Linked DNA regions of Amycolatopsis sp. NBC_01488. The protein of the gene in region 1 interacts with the protein of each later gene in a pairwise test. Links are inferred from orthologs where the notes say so. Each region holds a gene or a part of one and is shown on either strand. Other genes may lie near its edges.

Region 1 (6,557 bases):
CTCCGCCGCGTCCGGGCCGAAGGCGTCGCCGATGCGGGCCAGCGCTTCCGTGCGGTCGAACGTCCACTCCTGGGTGCCCACCGTCTCCAGCACCAGGACCGCGATCAACGAGCCGAGCTGGGCGGCGCGCTCGACGTTCAAGCCGCCGTCCAGGCCCGCCAGGAAGCCCGCGCGGAAGCCGTCGCCGACGCCGGTCGGGTCGGCCTTGGCCCGCTCCGGGACCGCGCCGATCTGCAGGGCGACGAAATCCCTGCCGACGATCTCGACGCCCTTCTCGCCCAGCGTCGTGATCCGCAGGCCGACCTGGTCGAGCACGTCGGCCTCGGTCCAGCCGGTCTTCTGGAGCAGCAGCTCCCACTCGTAGTCGTTGCTGAACAGGTACTTCGCGCCGGCGACGAACGCGCGCGCCTGCTCGCCGGTCATCCGGGCCAGCTGCTGCGACGGGTCGACGGCGAACTCGTACCCGCGCTGGCGGCACTCCTCGGCGTGGCGGACCATGCCCTCCGGGTCGTCCGGGCTGATCAGCACCAGGCTGAGCGCGCCGGCGCGCTCGGCGACCGGCTGCAGCTCGATGTTGCGGGACTCGGCCATCGCGCCCGCGTAGAACGTCGCGATCTGGCAGAGGTCCTCGTCGGTCGTGCAGACGAACCGCGCGGTGTGCGCGACCTCCGACACGTGCACGCCGGACGTGTCGACGCCGTGCCGCTCCAGCCAGGACCGGTAGTCCGCGAAGTCGGCGCCCACCGCGCCGACGAGCACCGGCTGCACGCCGAGCACCCCGAGGCCGAAGGCGATGTTCGCGCCGATGCCGCCGCGCCGGACCACGAGGTCGTCGGCGAGGAAGCTCAGCGAAACCCGGTGCAGCTGCTCGGCGACCAGCTGCTCCGCGAACCTGCCCGGGAAATGCATGAGGTGGTCGGTCGCGATACTGCCGGACACCGCGATCCTGGCTTTGGCTGCCACCGGCTGCTCCTTTGTGGTCGACCTCACGGCAAAAGGCGCGAAGTTACCCCCGGGTCATGACCCGTCCGGGTAGTTCGCGCGTGCCCAGCCGACACTACCGGCTGGTACTCCTTCTCCAGTCGAACGCGGATCAATAGCGTTACGAATCGTGAACGCCGTCACCGAACCCGAGACCCTGTCCGAGCTGATCGCCGACTGCGCGCTCATCCCGGCGACGCTCCAGGCGGAGAACCTGCCGCTGCCCCGCTCCGCGGCCAAGCCGTGGCAGGTCGACGAGGCGTGCCACGCGCAGGTCGCGGAGCTCGACGCCTACGTGTAAGCCCGCAGAGGCGAAGAAGGCCCCGCTCTCCGAACACGGAGGCGGGGCCTTCTCACGGGTGGCTCAGTGGAACGAGTCGCCGCAGGCGCAGGAGCCGGTCGCGTTCGGGTTGTCGATCGTGAAGCCCTGCTTCTCGATCGTGTCCACGAAGTCGATGACGGCTTCCGACACGTACGGGGCGCTCATCCGGTCGACGGCGACCTTGAGGCCGTCGAAGTCGCGGAACAGGTCGCCGTCGAGCGTGCGCTCGTCGAAGAACAGCTGGTAGCGCAGGCCCGCGCAGCCACCGGGCTGGACGGCGATGCGCAGGTGCATGTCGTCGCGGCCCTCCTGCTCGAGCAGGGCCTTCGCCTTGGAAGCCGCGGCGTCGGTCAGCGTGACGCCGTGGGTCTCCTCGGCGGTCTCGGCCTGCGTCGCGCCGGCGTGCTCAGCGGTCGTCATGGCACTCCCTCTATGTTCGAACTCACTGCGGATACTCCTCGTGCTGACGTCTTCAACACCCGGAGCGGCCGATCTGTTCCCCACCATGGTCGCACATCGATCGACCTGGTGAACGGCGGCGTGACGCCTGCAATACCCTGGTGAGGTGAGGTTCCTGCGCCGAAGCACCACAGACACCGCCGCCGACGAGACGGAGACGGCGGAAGCCGTCGACGTCAGCGGCAAGTCGTTCACGCCCGGTAAGGGCAAGGCCACGCCGAAACGGCGTGACGCGGAGGCGAAGCGCCGCGGGCCGGTGGCGCCGCCGCCGACCACGATGCGCGAGGCGATGAAGCGCAACAAGGAACTGCGCAAGTCGAACCCCCAGACGAAGGAAGACCGCCGCGCGGCGGCGAAGGTCCGCCGCGACCGCATGATGGCGGGCGACGACAAGTACCTGCTCCCCCGCGACCGCGGGCCGGTGAAGGCGTACGTCCGCGACCTGGTCGACACGCGGCGCAACCTGCTGGGCCTGTTCATGCCGCTGGCGATCCTGGTGTTCCTGGCGCTGCTGGTGCCGCTGCCCCAGGTCCAGTCGTACATCACGCTGCTGTGCACCGCGATGCTGCTGGTGATGGCGATCGAGGGCTTCGTGAACGGGCGCAAGATCGCGAAGCTGGCGCGGGAGAGGTTCCCGAAGGAGGCGATCACCGGCCGGTCGATCGGCTGGTACGCGTTCGTCCGGGCGTCCCAGATCCGCCGGCTGCGGGTGCCGAAGCCGCGGCTGAAGCCCGGGGACCCGATCCCGAACTGAGCGGTTCTCGAGAAGCCGGGTGGAGCGAGCCTCCACCCGGCTTCTTTCGTGTCCGGGGAAGGCCTCCGGGGCGTATCCTTGGCGGGCGCAGAGTGGGACATTCCCCACGCGTTACCGCAGCTTCGGCGGACGGTAGCGCGCGGAGTGTGTCCCACTCTCCTCCCGGCGGCCTGCCCGGTCCTGCAGGTTTGGTGAACACGTGCCGCCCGGGCTCCGGGTGGGCACGAGGTGTTCCGCCTGACCTGGCGATAGGGGATACAGGTCATCCGGGGCCGGGACACCGGAGCACGACCGGCCGGCGCGAGCCTGCCACGGCACGACCCGTCGAAACCAACCCTGACCGGCTGGTGGGGACGCCCCGGGACTCATCGGCGGTGAGGGCTGCTCGTGTCGTTCGAAGTCGTCCTGTCCCGGGTCGCCGGCATGTCCGCGGCAAGCCTCTGGGCCATCGCCGCCATCCTCGTCATCGTCTTCCTCGGCGCCTGGCTGATCTACCGCCTCCACCTCGCGAAACGCCAGGACGGCGAGCGCTTCCGCCTCAAGCTGCCGTTCTTCGAGATCGAGACCGGCCCACCGGCCGAGAAGAAGGACGAGTGAAGCCGGAGTCACTCCATGGTCGTTAGCTAAGCAAACGATTACCGCCTAAGCTCGCACCATGGAGTTTCGTCGTCTCGGCCGCAGCGGCCTCAACGTCAGTGAGATCTCGTACGGGAACTGGCTCACCCACGGTTCCCAGGTCGAGGAGGACCAGGCGCACGCCTGCATCAAGGCCGCCCTCGACGCCGGCATCACCACCTTCGACACCGCCGACGTCTACGCCAACACCGCCGCCGAGTCCGTGCTCGGGCGCGGCCTCAAGGGGCAGCGGCGGGAAAGCCTGGAGATCTTCACCAAGGTCTTCTGGCCCACCGGGCCCAAGGGGCCCAACGACAAGGGCCTGTCCCGCAAGCACATCACGGAGTCCGCGAACGCGTCCCTGACCAGGCTCGGCACCGACTACCTCGACCTCTACCAGGCGCACCGGTTCGACCGGACCGTCCCGCTCGAAGAGACCATGCTCGCCTTCGCCGACCTCGTGCGGCAGGGCAAGGTGCTCTACGTCGGCGTCTCGGAGTGGACCGCCGAGCAGATCAGCCGCGGGGCCGCCCTCGCCCGCGAGCTCAAGATCCCCTTCGTCTCCAACCAGCCGCAGTACAACATGCTCTGGCGCGTCATCGAGGACCAGGTCATCCCCGCCTCCGAGCGCGAAGGCATGAGCCAGATCGTCTGGTCGCCGATCGCGCAGGGCGTCCTGACCGGCAAGTACAAGCCCGGCGCCGACTACCCCGCCGGCTCGCGGGCCACCGACGAGAAGGGCGGCGCGAACATGGTCGCCCGCTTCCTCGACGAGAACGTCCTCAAGCGCGTCGCCGAGCTGGAACCGCTCGCGAAGCAGGCCGACCTCTCCCTCGCGCAGCTGGCCGTCGCGTGGGTGCTGCAGAACCCGAACGTCGCTTCGGCGATCATCGGGGCCTCGCGGCCGGAGCAGGTGCACGAGAACGTCAAGGCCGCCGGCAAGAAGCTCGACGCCGACCTCCTCGAGGCCATCGACGACGTCCTCGGCGACGTCGTCGAGCGCGACGCCACCCTCACCAAGAGCCCCTAGTCCTGGTTGATCCGGCCCTGGAACGGCACCCCGACGTCGAACGCGTCCCCGGGGGCCATCCGGGGCTCCAGGCCGAACCCGCGCAGGAGGCGGCTGGCACCCGCCAGCCGGTCGCCTCCTCGCCCGGGCACCCGCGACGGCGTGAGGCCGTGCGAAACCAGCAGCGTCTCGACGTCGTCGATCAGCCGGTACGGGTCGTAGTCACCCACGAACCCAGGTCTTCCCCGTGATCCGCTCGTAGACCTCGGTGTAGCGCTGCCGCGTCTGTTCGACGATCTCCGCCGGGATCTCCGGCCCGGGGTAGGTCTTGTCCCACCCCGTGGTCAGGGACCAGTCGCGGACGAACTGCTTGTCGAACGCGTGCTGCGGGCGGCCCGGCTCCCACTCGTCGGCCGGCCAGAAGCGCGACGAGTCCGACGTCAGGACCTCGTCGCCGAGGGTCAGCGTGCCGTCGGCGTCGAAGCCGAACTCCAGCTTCGTGTCGGCGATGATGACGCCCTGTGCGGCAGCGTGTTCGGCGCCCTTCGCGTAGATCTCCAGCGTCAGCTCGCGAAGCCGCTTCGCGGTGTCCTCGCCGATCTCGTTCAGCACCTCGCCGAAGGTCATGAACTCGTCGTGCCCGGTGTCGGACTCCTTGGTCGTCGGCGTGAAGATCGGCTCCGGCAGCTTGTCGCCCTCGACCAGGCCGGGCGGCAGCGCGACGCCGGAGATCTTGCCGTCGCGCCGGTATTCCCGCAGGCCCAGACCGGCGAGGTAGCCGCGGGCGATGCACTCGACCTTGACCATCTTCAGCGGCTTGCAGCGCATCGCGCGCCCGGCGAACTCGGCCGGCACGTCCGTGGTGGACACGACGTGGTTCGGCACGATGTCGGCCATCCGGTCGAACCACCACGCGGACAGCTGGTTGAGCAGCGCGCCCTTGTCCGGGATCAGCGTCGGCAGCGCCACGTCGTAGACCGAGACCCGGTCGGACGCGACGAGCAGGATGTCCCCGCCGTCGAGCTCGTACAGGTCACGGACCTTGCCTTCGTGGATGTGCCTCATTCGCCGTCCTCAGTCGTGTACTCGTAGAAAACCCAGTGGTCGGGCAAGGCGGCGGATTCACCGTACTCGACGACCGTCCCGTCGGCCGCCAGGAAGGTGCTGCGGCCCAGCAGCACCGGCGACCCGGCGGGCAGCCCCAGCTCGGCCGCCTCCTCCTCGCCCGCGCGGCCCGCCGCGTGCCGTTCCTGCGTCGTCGCGATCTTCGTGCCGAGCCGCGCGGCCGCGTGGGCCGCCGTGCCCTCGACGATGCGCTCGGGCACCAGCAACGCCGGCGCCTTGGCCGACAGCGCGCCGTCGAACCACGACGTCGACGTCGACAGCGGCCGCGAGTCCGGGCCGTAGGTGGTACGCCGTCGCCGGATGGCCGGGGCGCCCTCGTCCAGGCCCAGCGCGGCAGCGGCGCGTTCGGACGCCTGCTCGAGGCCGGCCGAGCGGATCACCGCGTAGTGGCCAGGTGGGTAGATCCGGCCCGTGCGCGCCGAAGCGGCGGTGCGATCGCGGGCCGTGCGGTGCAGGCCGCCGCGGTCGACGACCGTGCCGACCCCGCGCACCGGGCGCACGAGCCCCTGCGAGCGGAGCGTGGCCAGGACCTTGGTGGCCGTCGCCATGGCGACGGCCCACGTACGCGCGATCTCGCGGGCGGACGGCACCGCGTCGCCCTCCTGCAGCCGGCCGGACAGGATGTCTTCCCGGATCCGGCCCGCGATCTGCAGGTAGGGCGGCTCAGGACGGTCGAGGGTGGGCAAGGCGGCTCCTCACAGGGACAACACGCACAAGTGTTCTAGCACGCCGGAGTGTCTCCCACAAAGCCCTGTTCAGAACCACCCAGGTGTACTAGTACACGTGCTGGACTGCGCTCTAGTACGCAAGTTACCCTCGAAAGTGTGTCCCCGCCCACAGCACACAGCGGCTCCAACGGCCCGGGCCTCGAGCAACTCCTCGAGGAGCTCCGGCGCCGCAAGTGGGTGCTGCACCTGTTCGGCGGCCGCGAGGCGCCGGAGATCTACGCCGCGGTACACACCTGGCCGACCTGCGCGGACGTCATCATCCTCCGGGACGAGCACCGCGCCAGCGCCTACCGGGTGCCGACGTTCCCGGGCACCGACGTGTTCAGCCCGCGGGTGGTCACCTGGCAGTACCACGCCACCCCGGTCTGGACGCTGCGGGCAGTGCTCACCCTGGCGGAGCCCGGCACCCCGGGCGCGCCGCTGCAGGCGCTGCGGCCACAGCCGGAGTGCCACATCCCGCCGGAGCTGCGCCAGGACATCACGATCCGGCCGACGAGCACGACGGAGGACGACGGTGGCGGCCCGCCCGCGTGCGCCTGACGGTCTTCAGGCACCGCGGCCGAG
Region 2 (6,660 bases), 3.8 Mb from region 1 along the record:
TTATCAAGGATGCCGCCGCCGGTGAGCAGGTATTTCTCCCTTAGGGGAGAGCCCGCCTACCCCTTTCCGGGTCGAGGTAGACGGTCTTGAAGACCTGGTAGGAGTGCAGGCCCTCCGGCCCGAGTTCGCGGCCGATCCCGCTGGACTTGATCCCGCCGAACGGCGCGGCCGGGTCGTTGACGTAGGCGTTGACGCCGATCGTGCCCGAAGCCACCCGCCGCGCCACGGCCTCACCGCGGTCCGCGTCGGTGGTCCAGACGGTGCCGCCCAGGCCGTACTCGGTCGCGTTGGCGATCGCGACGGCCTCGTCCTCCGACGAGTACGGGATGACCGACAGGACCGGCCCGAAGATCTCCTCCTGCGCGATGGTGTGCCCGTTGTCGACGTCGGCGAACACCGTCGGCTCGACGAACCAGCCCTGGTCCCGGTCCGCCGGCCGCCCACCGCCGGCGGTCAGCCGGCCGCCGTCACCCAGGCCCTTCGCGATGTAGGACTCGACGCGGTCCCGTTGCCTCGACGACACGAGCGGACCGAGCTGGGTGGTCTCGTCCAGGGGATCGCCGATGCGCAGTGACTTCGCCAGGTCGGTCACGGTGTCGACGATCTCGCCGTAGCGGGACCTCGGGGCGAGGACGCGGGTGCCGAGCCAGCAGATCTGGCCGTTGTTGAGCAGGGTCGCGGCGAAGAAGCTCTCGATGGTCGACGCCAGGTCGGCGTCGTCGAGGACGATCGCCGCCGACTTCCCGCCCAGCTCGAGGGTCACCGGCCGCAGCAGCCGCCCGCACGTCTCGGCGATCGTCCGGCCCGCCGTCGTCGACCCGGTGAACGACACCTTGTCGACGCCCGGGTGCGCCACGAGGTACGCGCCGAGTTCGCGGCCGCCGGGTACGACGCTGAGCACGCCTTCGGGCAGCCCGGCCGCCGCGGCGGCCTCGCACATCAGCAGCGCGTCGAGGACGGTTTCCGGGGCCGGCTTCAACACGACCGTGCAGCCCGCGGCCAGCGCCGGGGCCAGCTTGAGGAAGGTGATCGCCTGCGGCACGTTCCACGGCACGATCGCCCCGACGACGCCCACCGGTTCCCGGATCACCCGGGAGCTGCCGCCGAGCATCCCGGGCCGAGTTTCCTCCTGCGGAGTACCGGTGACCAGGCCGGTGAAGTAGCGCAGCAGCAGCGGTGGGAAGCCGCCTTCGAACTGCTGGGCCAGCCCGATCGGCATGCCGTTCTGCGCGCTGACCCGGCGTGCGGTCTCGCCGCCCCGCTGCTCGAGTGCGACGGCGAAGCGTTCGAGGACTTCGGCGCGCCGTGCCGGGTCCCAGCGCGGCCAGCCCGCCGGGTCGTCGAACGCGCGCCGGGCCGCGGCGACGGCGTCGTCGATGTCGGCCTCGGCGCCCTCCGGGACGCTGCCGAGGAGTTCCTCGGTGGCCGCCGCGTGCACGGGGATCCGCTCTCCGGTGGCCGGAGTGGCCCAGTGGCCGCCGACGTACAGCCGGTCGTAGTCGATCGTCATGACAGCTCCTGGGTTCCGTCGTGCACGAGCACGATCTTCACGGCGTCACCCCGGTGCTGGGCGGCCACGGCTTCGTTGATCCGCGAGAACGGCATGGTGGTGACGAGCTTGTCGAACGGGAACCGGCCGGTCCGGTGCAGTTCGAGCAGTTCCGGGATGAAGACGTCCGGATCGCTGTCGCCCTCGACGATCCCGATCACCCGGACGCCGAGGACCTGCGCCTGGATGAGGTTCAGCGCGAGCGCCGCCTCGGGATCGGCGGGCACGCCGATGATGCCGACGGTGGCCCGGTGCGCCAGCGCCTGCATCGCCTGCTGGAGCACGTCGGCGATGCCTGTGGTGTCGATCACGTAGTCGGCGCCGTCCGGCACGATCGCCCGCACCTGATCGGCGAGGGGTCCGGCGGCCGGGTCGAGTGCGTGTGTCGCGCCGAGTGCCAGCGCCAGGTCACGGCGTCCGGCGTGCGGCTCGACGACGATGATCTGCGCGAGCTCGCGTACCGCGCCGGCGAGCACGGCGGACAGGCCGACCGACCCGCCGCCCAGGACGAGCAGCGCCGAACCCGGTTGGCAGTCCATGGAGTTCAGGACCGCACCGGCGCCCGTCTGCACCCCGCAGCCCAGCGGGCCGAGCACCGCCAGGGGCGCGTCGCCGGGCACCTTGACGACGTTGCGTTCGTGGGCGATCGCGTGCGTGGCGAACGACGACTGCCCGAAGAACTCCGAGCCCAGCGGCTGCCCGTCGCGGTGCAGGGTGCTCCGGCCGTCCGGGCGTGCGCCGCCGAAGTTGTACGCCATGAACTCGTGGCAGTACGCGGGTTCGTCGCGCCGGCACTCGCGGCAGTCACCGCAGCTGTTGAAGCTCAGGACGACTTTGTCGCCGACGCCGACCTTCGTGACGGACTCGCCGACGGCGGTGACGATCCCGCTGCCTTCGTGCCCGAAGACGCCGGGCAGCGGGAACGGCAGGTGGCCGTCCTTGGCGGCGAGGTCGGTGTGGCAGAGCCCGACCCCGGCGATCTCGACGACGACCTCACCAGGGCCGGGATCGTCGAGCACGACGTGCTGCAGGGTGAACTCGCCACCCAGCTCGGTGGCCACGGCGGCCGTGATGTCCATGCGAACTCCTTTGTCGGGTGGGGAAGGGATTCAGCCGTTGGTGCCGGGCACGGTGACCCGGACGCCAGGGCAACCGTCGGTGAGGACGAGCTGGCACGACAGCCGCGAGTTCGGCTGCGCGCCTTCGGCGTATTCGAGCAGCTCGCGCTCCTCGTCGGTCGGTTCGTCGAAAGTGGACTGTCCTTCTTCGACGAACACGTGGCAGGTGGCGCACGAGCAGCTGCCGCCGCACTCGGCGACGATGCCGGGCAGGTTGTTGCGGACCGAGCCGTCCATCACCGTCTGTCCACAGGGGACGTCGACGTCGTGGCGGCTGCCGTCGGGGAGTTCGTAGGTGACGGTGGGCACGGTTTCCTCCGGATGATCAGGCGACGGCGTCGCGCAGCGGGGTCGAGGAGTCGGCCAGCCGGGCCGGGTCGAGCCGCGCGCCGGACGCGAGGAACTTCTTGCCCGCCATGAACTCGGCGGGGCTGTTGGCCGACTCGACGGCGGTCAGCGCGCCGCCGTCGAGGTGGAACAGGGCGAACCGGCCGGTCGCGGGGTCGCCGCGGAGGACGGTGCTCGGCTCGGCCGGGACGAGCCCGGCGATCTTGAGCTTGAGGTCGAATTGGTCGGACCAGAACCACGGAACCTCGGGTGGAACCGGAGCGCGGCCGGTGATGGTGGCGGCGGCCTGGCGGGCCTGTTCGGTGGCGCTGGGGATGCTTTCGAGCCGGACGAACCCGGGCCGGCGGGTGACGTCGCCGATCGCCAGCACGTGTGGATCGCTGGTCCGGGCGTGCCCGTCGACGACGACACCGTGGTCGCAGCGCAAGCCCGCGGCGGCGGCCAGTTCGTCCCGGGGTTCCGCGCCGACGCCGATGAGGACCGCCTCGCAGGGGATTTCCGTGCCGTCTTCGAGTACGACGGCGGTGACTCGGCCGTCGTGTCCGGCGATCCGGGCGAGCCGGGCTCCGGTGACGATCCGGCTGCCGCGGGCGCGGTGGTGGTCGGCGAGGATCTCCGAAAGCCGGGGACTGGCGACGCGGGCGAGTACGCGTTCTTCCCGTTCCAGCACGGTGACGTCGACGCCGTTCGCCCGCGCGACCGCGGCCACCTCGAGCCCGATGTAGCCGCCGCCGACGATCACCAGCGCCCGGCGCTCGTCGACGCACTTGCGCAGAATCCGCGCGTCGGCGAGGGTCCGCAGCGTCACGACTCCGGCCAGGTCCACGCCGGATAGCGCCAGCCGTCGCGGCGCGGCTCCGGTGGCCAGCACGAGGTGGTCGTAGTCGTAAGCGTCACCCGACGCCGTGCGCACCTCGCGCGAGGCCGTGTCCAGCTCGACGACGTGCTCGCCGAGCCGCAGCGTGATGTCCTGTTCCCGGTAGAACTCTGCCGGGCGCAGCCACTGCTCCAGCTCACCCACGGCGAACTTCTTCGACAGCGGCGGCCGGTGGTAGGGCAGGTCCACCTCGTCCCCGAACAGCTCGACCGGGCCCCGGTGGCCGGCCTGCCGCAGCAGGCCGGCCAGGGTGGCGCCGGCGTGCCCGGCGCCGATGATCAGGACCCGGCTCACTTCAGCTCCAGCCGCACGGGCAGCTTCCGCAGCCCGCCGACGAAGTTCGTCATCACCGCCTTGCGCTCGCCGGCCACCTCGACGCTCTTGATCAGCGGCAGGAGCTCTTCGAACATGATCCGCAGCTCGAGCTTGGCCAGGTGCTGGCCGATGCACATGTGCGGGCCGTAGCCGAAGGCGATGTGCCGGTTCGGCTTGCGGTCCACCCGGAACTCGTCGGGGGCGTCGAACACGTCGGCGTCGCGGTTGGCGGACTGGTACAGCAGCATGAACCGGTCGCCCTTGGCGATCTGCTGCCCGCGTAGCACGTAGTCCTGGGTCGCCTGCCGGGTGAACTGCTTGACCGGCGAGACCCAGCGCAGGCTTTCGTTGACCAGGTCCGGGATCAGCGCCGGGTTCGCCTGCACCTTGGCCAGCTGGCCGGGGAACTGCGCGAGCGCTTCGATCGCGCCGGACATCGTGCTGGACGTCGTGTCGTGGCCGGCCGTGGCGATCGCGATGAACCAGCCGTAGGCGAACGTCTTGCGGTAGTACTCGCCGTCGCTGTCTCGTGCCCCGGCGATGATCGTCGCCAGGTCGTCGCGCGGGTTCGCGCGGCGGTCTTCGACCAGCTCGTCGAAATAGGCGTAGAAGTCGTTGATCGCGGCGGACCACTGCTGCGCGGCGGCCTCCGGCGTGAGCGGCTCGACGTCCGCGCGCTGCGCGTCCGGGTCGGCGGTGCCGAAGAACTCTTGGGTCAGGGTCATCATGCGCGGCTCGTCCTCTTCCGGGACACCGAACAGGCTCATGATCACGTGCAGCGGGTAGTACAGCGCGAACTGCTGGACGAAGTCGATCTCGTTCGTGCCGCTGCGGAGGTGCTTCGCGATGGCCTCCTTGGCCAGCTTGCGGATCCGGTCCTCCCACTTCTTGAGGTTGGCCGGGCGGAACCAGTCGTTCGCGATGTCCTTGACCTGGGTGTGCTCGGGCGGGTCCAGGTAGGTCAGCGTCTCGAGGATGCGCAGGCTGCCGCCGGTGAGCTGCTTGGTGAACGCGTCACCGGCCTGGTTCTGCAGGATCGGGTTGTGCGAGCCGGGCTCGTCCCCGCCGCCGCTGGTGAACACGTGCGGCTGCCGCTCGATCTCCATGATGTCGGCGTGCTTGCTGACCAGCCAGACCCGGTCGTAACCCTCGACGTCGGCCTGGCCGAGCGGGCTGTTCTCCCGCAGCCACCGGTAGGCCTCGAACAGCGGGGCGTCGTAGCGGTGGCCTTCCGGCAGCACGACCTGCCGGGCGATCTCGTCCGGGATCGGGCGGGTGGTGACCTCGGGCGTGGTGGTCATCGGGTTTCCTCCGGGAGACGGGCGACGGTGCACGTTATTGGTCCAATCTTTGGGCCAAGAGACGTGGCGTGCATCACCCCCGAGGAAGAGATTCCTCTCCCGTTCCTCTCCCGATGAGCGGCTACCGGCGGATCAGCGCGTGGTAGCGCGAGGTCGCTTCAGCTCGGTTGGCGACGCCGAGCTTGCGCAGGACGTGCTTGACGTGCGTCTTCACCGTGCCGGGCGAGACGAAGAGCTCGGCGGCGATCTCGGTGTTGGTCCGGCCGCGGACCAGGAGCCGCAGTACGTCGAGCTCGCGCCGGGTCAGCTCCGCCAGCGGCCCCTCGAGGCGGCTCAGCGGGTCGGCCGGCGCGACAGGTGCCGCGAGCACGTCGGAGCCGAGGAAGCCGTCGATGAGGTCGCCCACGGAGCGTGTCTGCTCCTGCAGCCGGCTGCGCAGCGCACCCAGCTGTTCGAGGAAGACGACGCGCTCGAAAACGCAGCCGACGCCCTCGGCGAACAGGCCGAGCAGCCGCTGGTCGAAGTCGTCGACGCTCGGGCGTTCGGCGTGCTGGTCGGCGTGCAGCAGACCGACGACCTCGCCGCGGCCGACCAGCGGCGCGACGACGTAGTCCTTGGTCCGCGCCAGGTTGATCAGCCGGTGGTGCACCCTCGGGGTGTGCTGCGCGTCTTCGACCAGCACCGGCAGCCGCTTGCGCACGACCTCGGTCTCGGGCAGTTCGCGGCCGATCTGCCCCGGCAGCGAAGAACCGACCTCGACCAGGTCGCGCGCCAGTTGGGGATCGTCGTGGGCGAACGCCGCCCGTGCGCTCCACTGCGGACCGGAGACACGGGACAACAGGGCGCGGCGGTACCCGAGCCGGTTGATCTCCACCGGGATCTGCGTGGTCAGGTCCCGCAGCGACGTCACCGAACGCAGCCGGCCGAGGGCGTGCTGCACGCCGGTGAGGGTGGCGGCCCGTGCTTCGAGGCGGAGGTCCCGGATGGCGGTGAGCGTGGTTCCCACCTGGGGGAGAGCGGCCGCCAGCTGCGCAGCGGCAGTGCCCTCGCCGTGGCCGAGCCGCTGCAGCACCAGGTGTTCGGCCCCGCGGAGCGCGGATTCGGCGGAAGTCAGGTCCCGCGCCGCGCCGGCGAGGTCGGTCTCTCCGGTGA

The links.
Region 2: the proteins of OG738_RS44430 (region 1) and OG738_RS27095 interact in binary tests that used the Escherichia coli proteins (3 or more experiments, as listed by UniProt). The link is inferred for Amycolatopsis sp. NBC_01488 from one-to-one orthologs.

Annotation. Positions count from the first base shown.
Region 1 is NZ_CP109434.1:9,470,985-9,477,541, forward strand. Bases 35-2,928 are described here. They hold OG738_RS44430 (HesB/IscA family protein), read right to left. Parts: upstream 1,724-2,928; coding sequence 1,346-1,723; downstream 35-1,345. Other genes in these bases: OG738_RS44420 (carbohydrate kinase family protein), read right to left, coding at 35-963; OG738_RS44425 (hypothetical protein), read left to right, coding at 1,112-1,282; OG738_RS44435 (DUF3043 domain-containing protein), read left to right, coding at 1,869-2,516; OG738_RS44440 (hypothetical protein), read left to right, coding at 2,904-2,928. Outside these bases: more of OG738_RS44420, read right to left, coding at 1-34; more of OG738_RS44440, read left to right, coding at 2,929-3,113; OG738_RS44445 (aldo/keto reductase family protein), read left to right, coding at 3,172-4,161; OG738_RS44450 (hypothetical protein), read right to left, coding at 4,158-4,370; OG738_RS44455 (phosphoribosylaminoimidazolesuccinocarboxamide synthase), read right to left, coding at 4,363-5,205; OG738_RS44460 (GntR family transcriptional regulator), read right to left, coding at 5,202-5,951; OG738_RS44465 (hypothetical protein), read left to right, coding at 6,090-6,533; OG738_RS44470 (IspD/TarI family cytidylyltransferase), read right to left, coding at 6,540-6,557. UniProt on the Escherichia coli protein: Is able to transfer iron-sulfur clusters to apo-ferredoxin. Multiple cycles of [2Fe2S] cluster formation and transfer are observed, suggesting that IscA acts catalytically.
Region 2 is NZ_CP109434.1:5,683,503-5,690,162, forward strand. Bases 1,318-4,314 are described here. They hold OG738_RS27095 (2Fe-2S iron-sulfur cluster-binding protein), read right to left. Parts: upstream 2,977-4,314; coding sequence 2,659-2,976; downstream 1,318-2,658. Other genes in these bases: OG738_RS27085 (aldehyde dehydrogenase), read right to left, coding at 1,318-1,510; OG738_RS27090 (NAD(P)-dependent alcohol dehydrogenase), read right to left, coding at 1,507-2,628; OG738_RS27100 (NAD(P)/FAD-dependent oxidoreductase), read right to left, coding at 2,993-4,186; OG738_RS27105 (cytochrome P450), read right to left, coding at 4,183-4,314. Outside these bases: more of OG738_RS27085, read right to left, coding at 41-1,317; more of OG738_RS27105, read right to left, coding at 4,315-5,508; OG738_RS27110 (LuxR C-terminal-related transcriptional regulator), read right to left, coding at 5,630-6,660. UniProt on the Escherichia coli protein: Ferredoxin are iron-sulfur proteins that transfer electrons in a wide variety of metabolic reactions. Although the function of this ferredoxin is unknown it is probable that it has a role as a cellular electron transfer protein.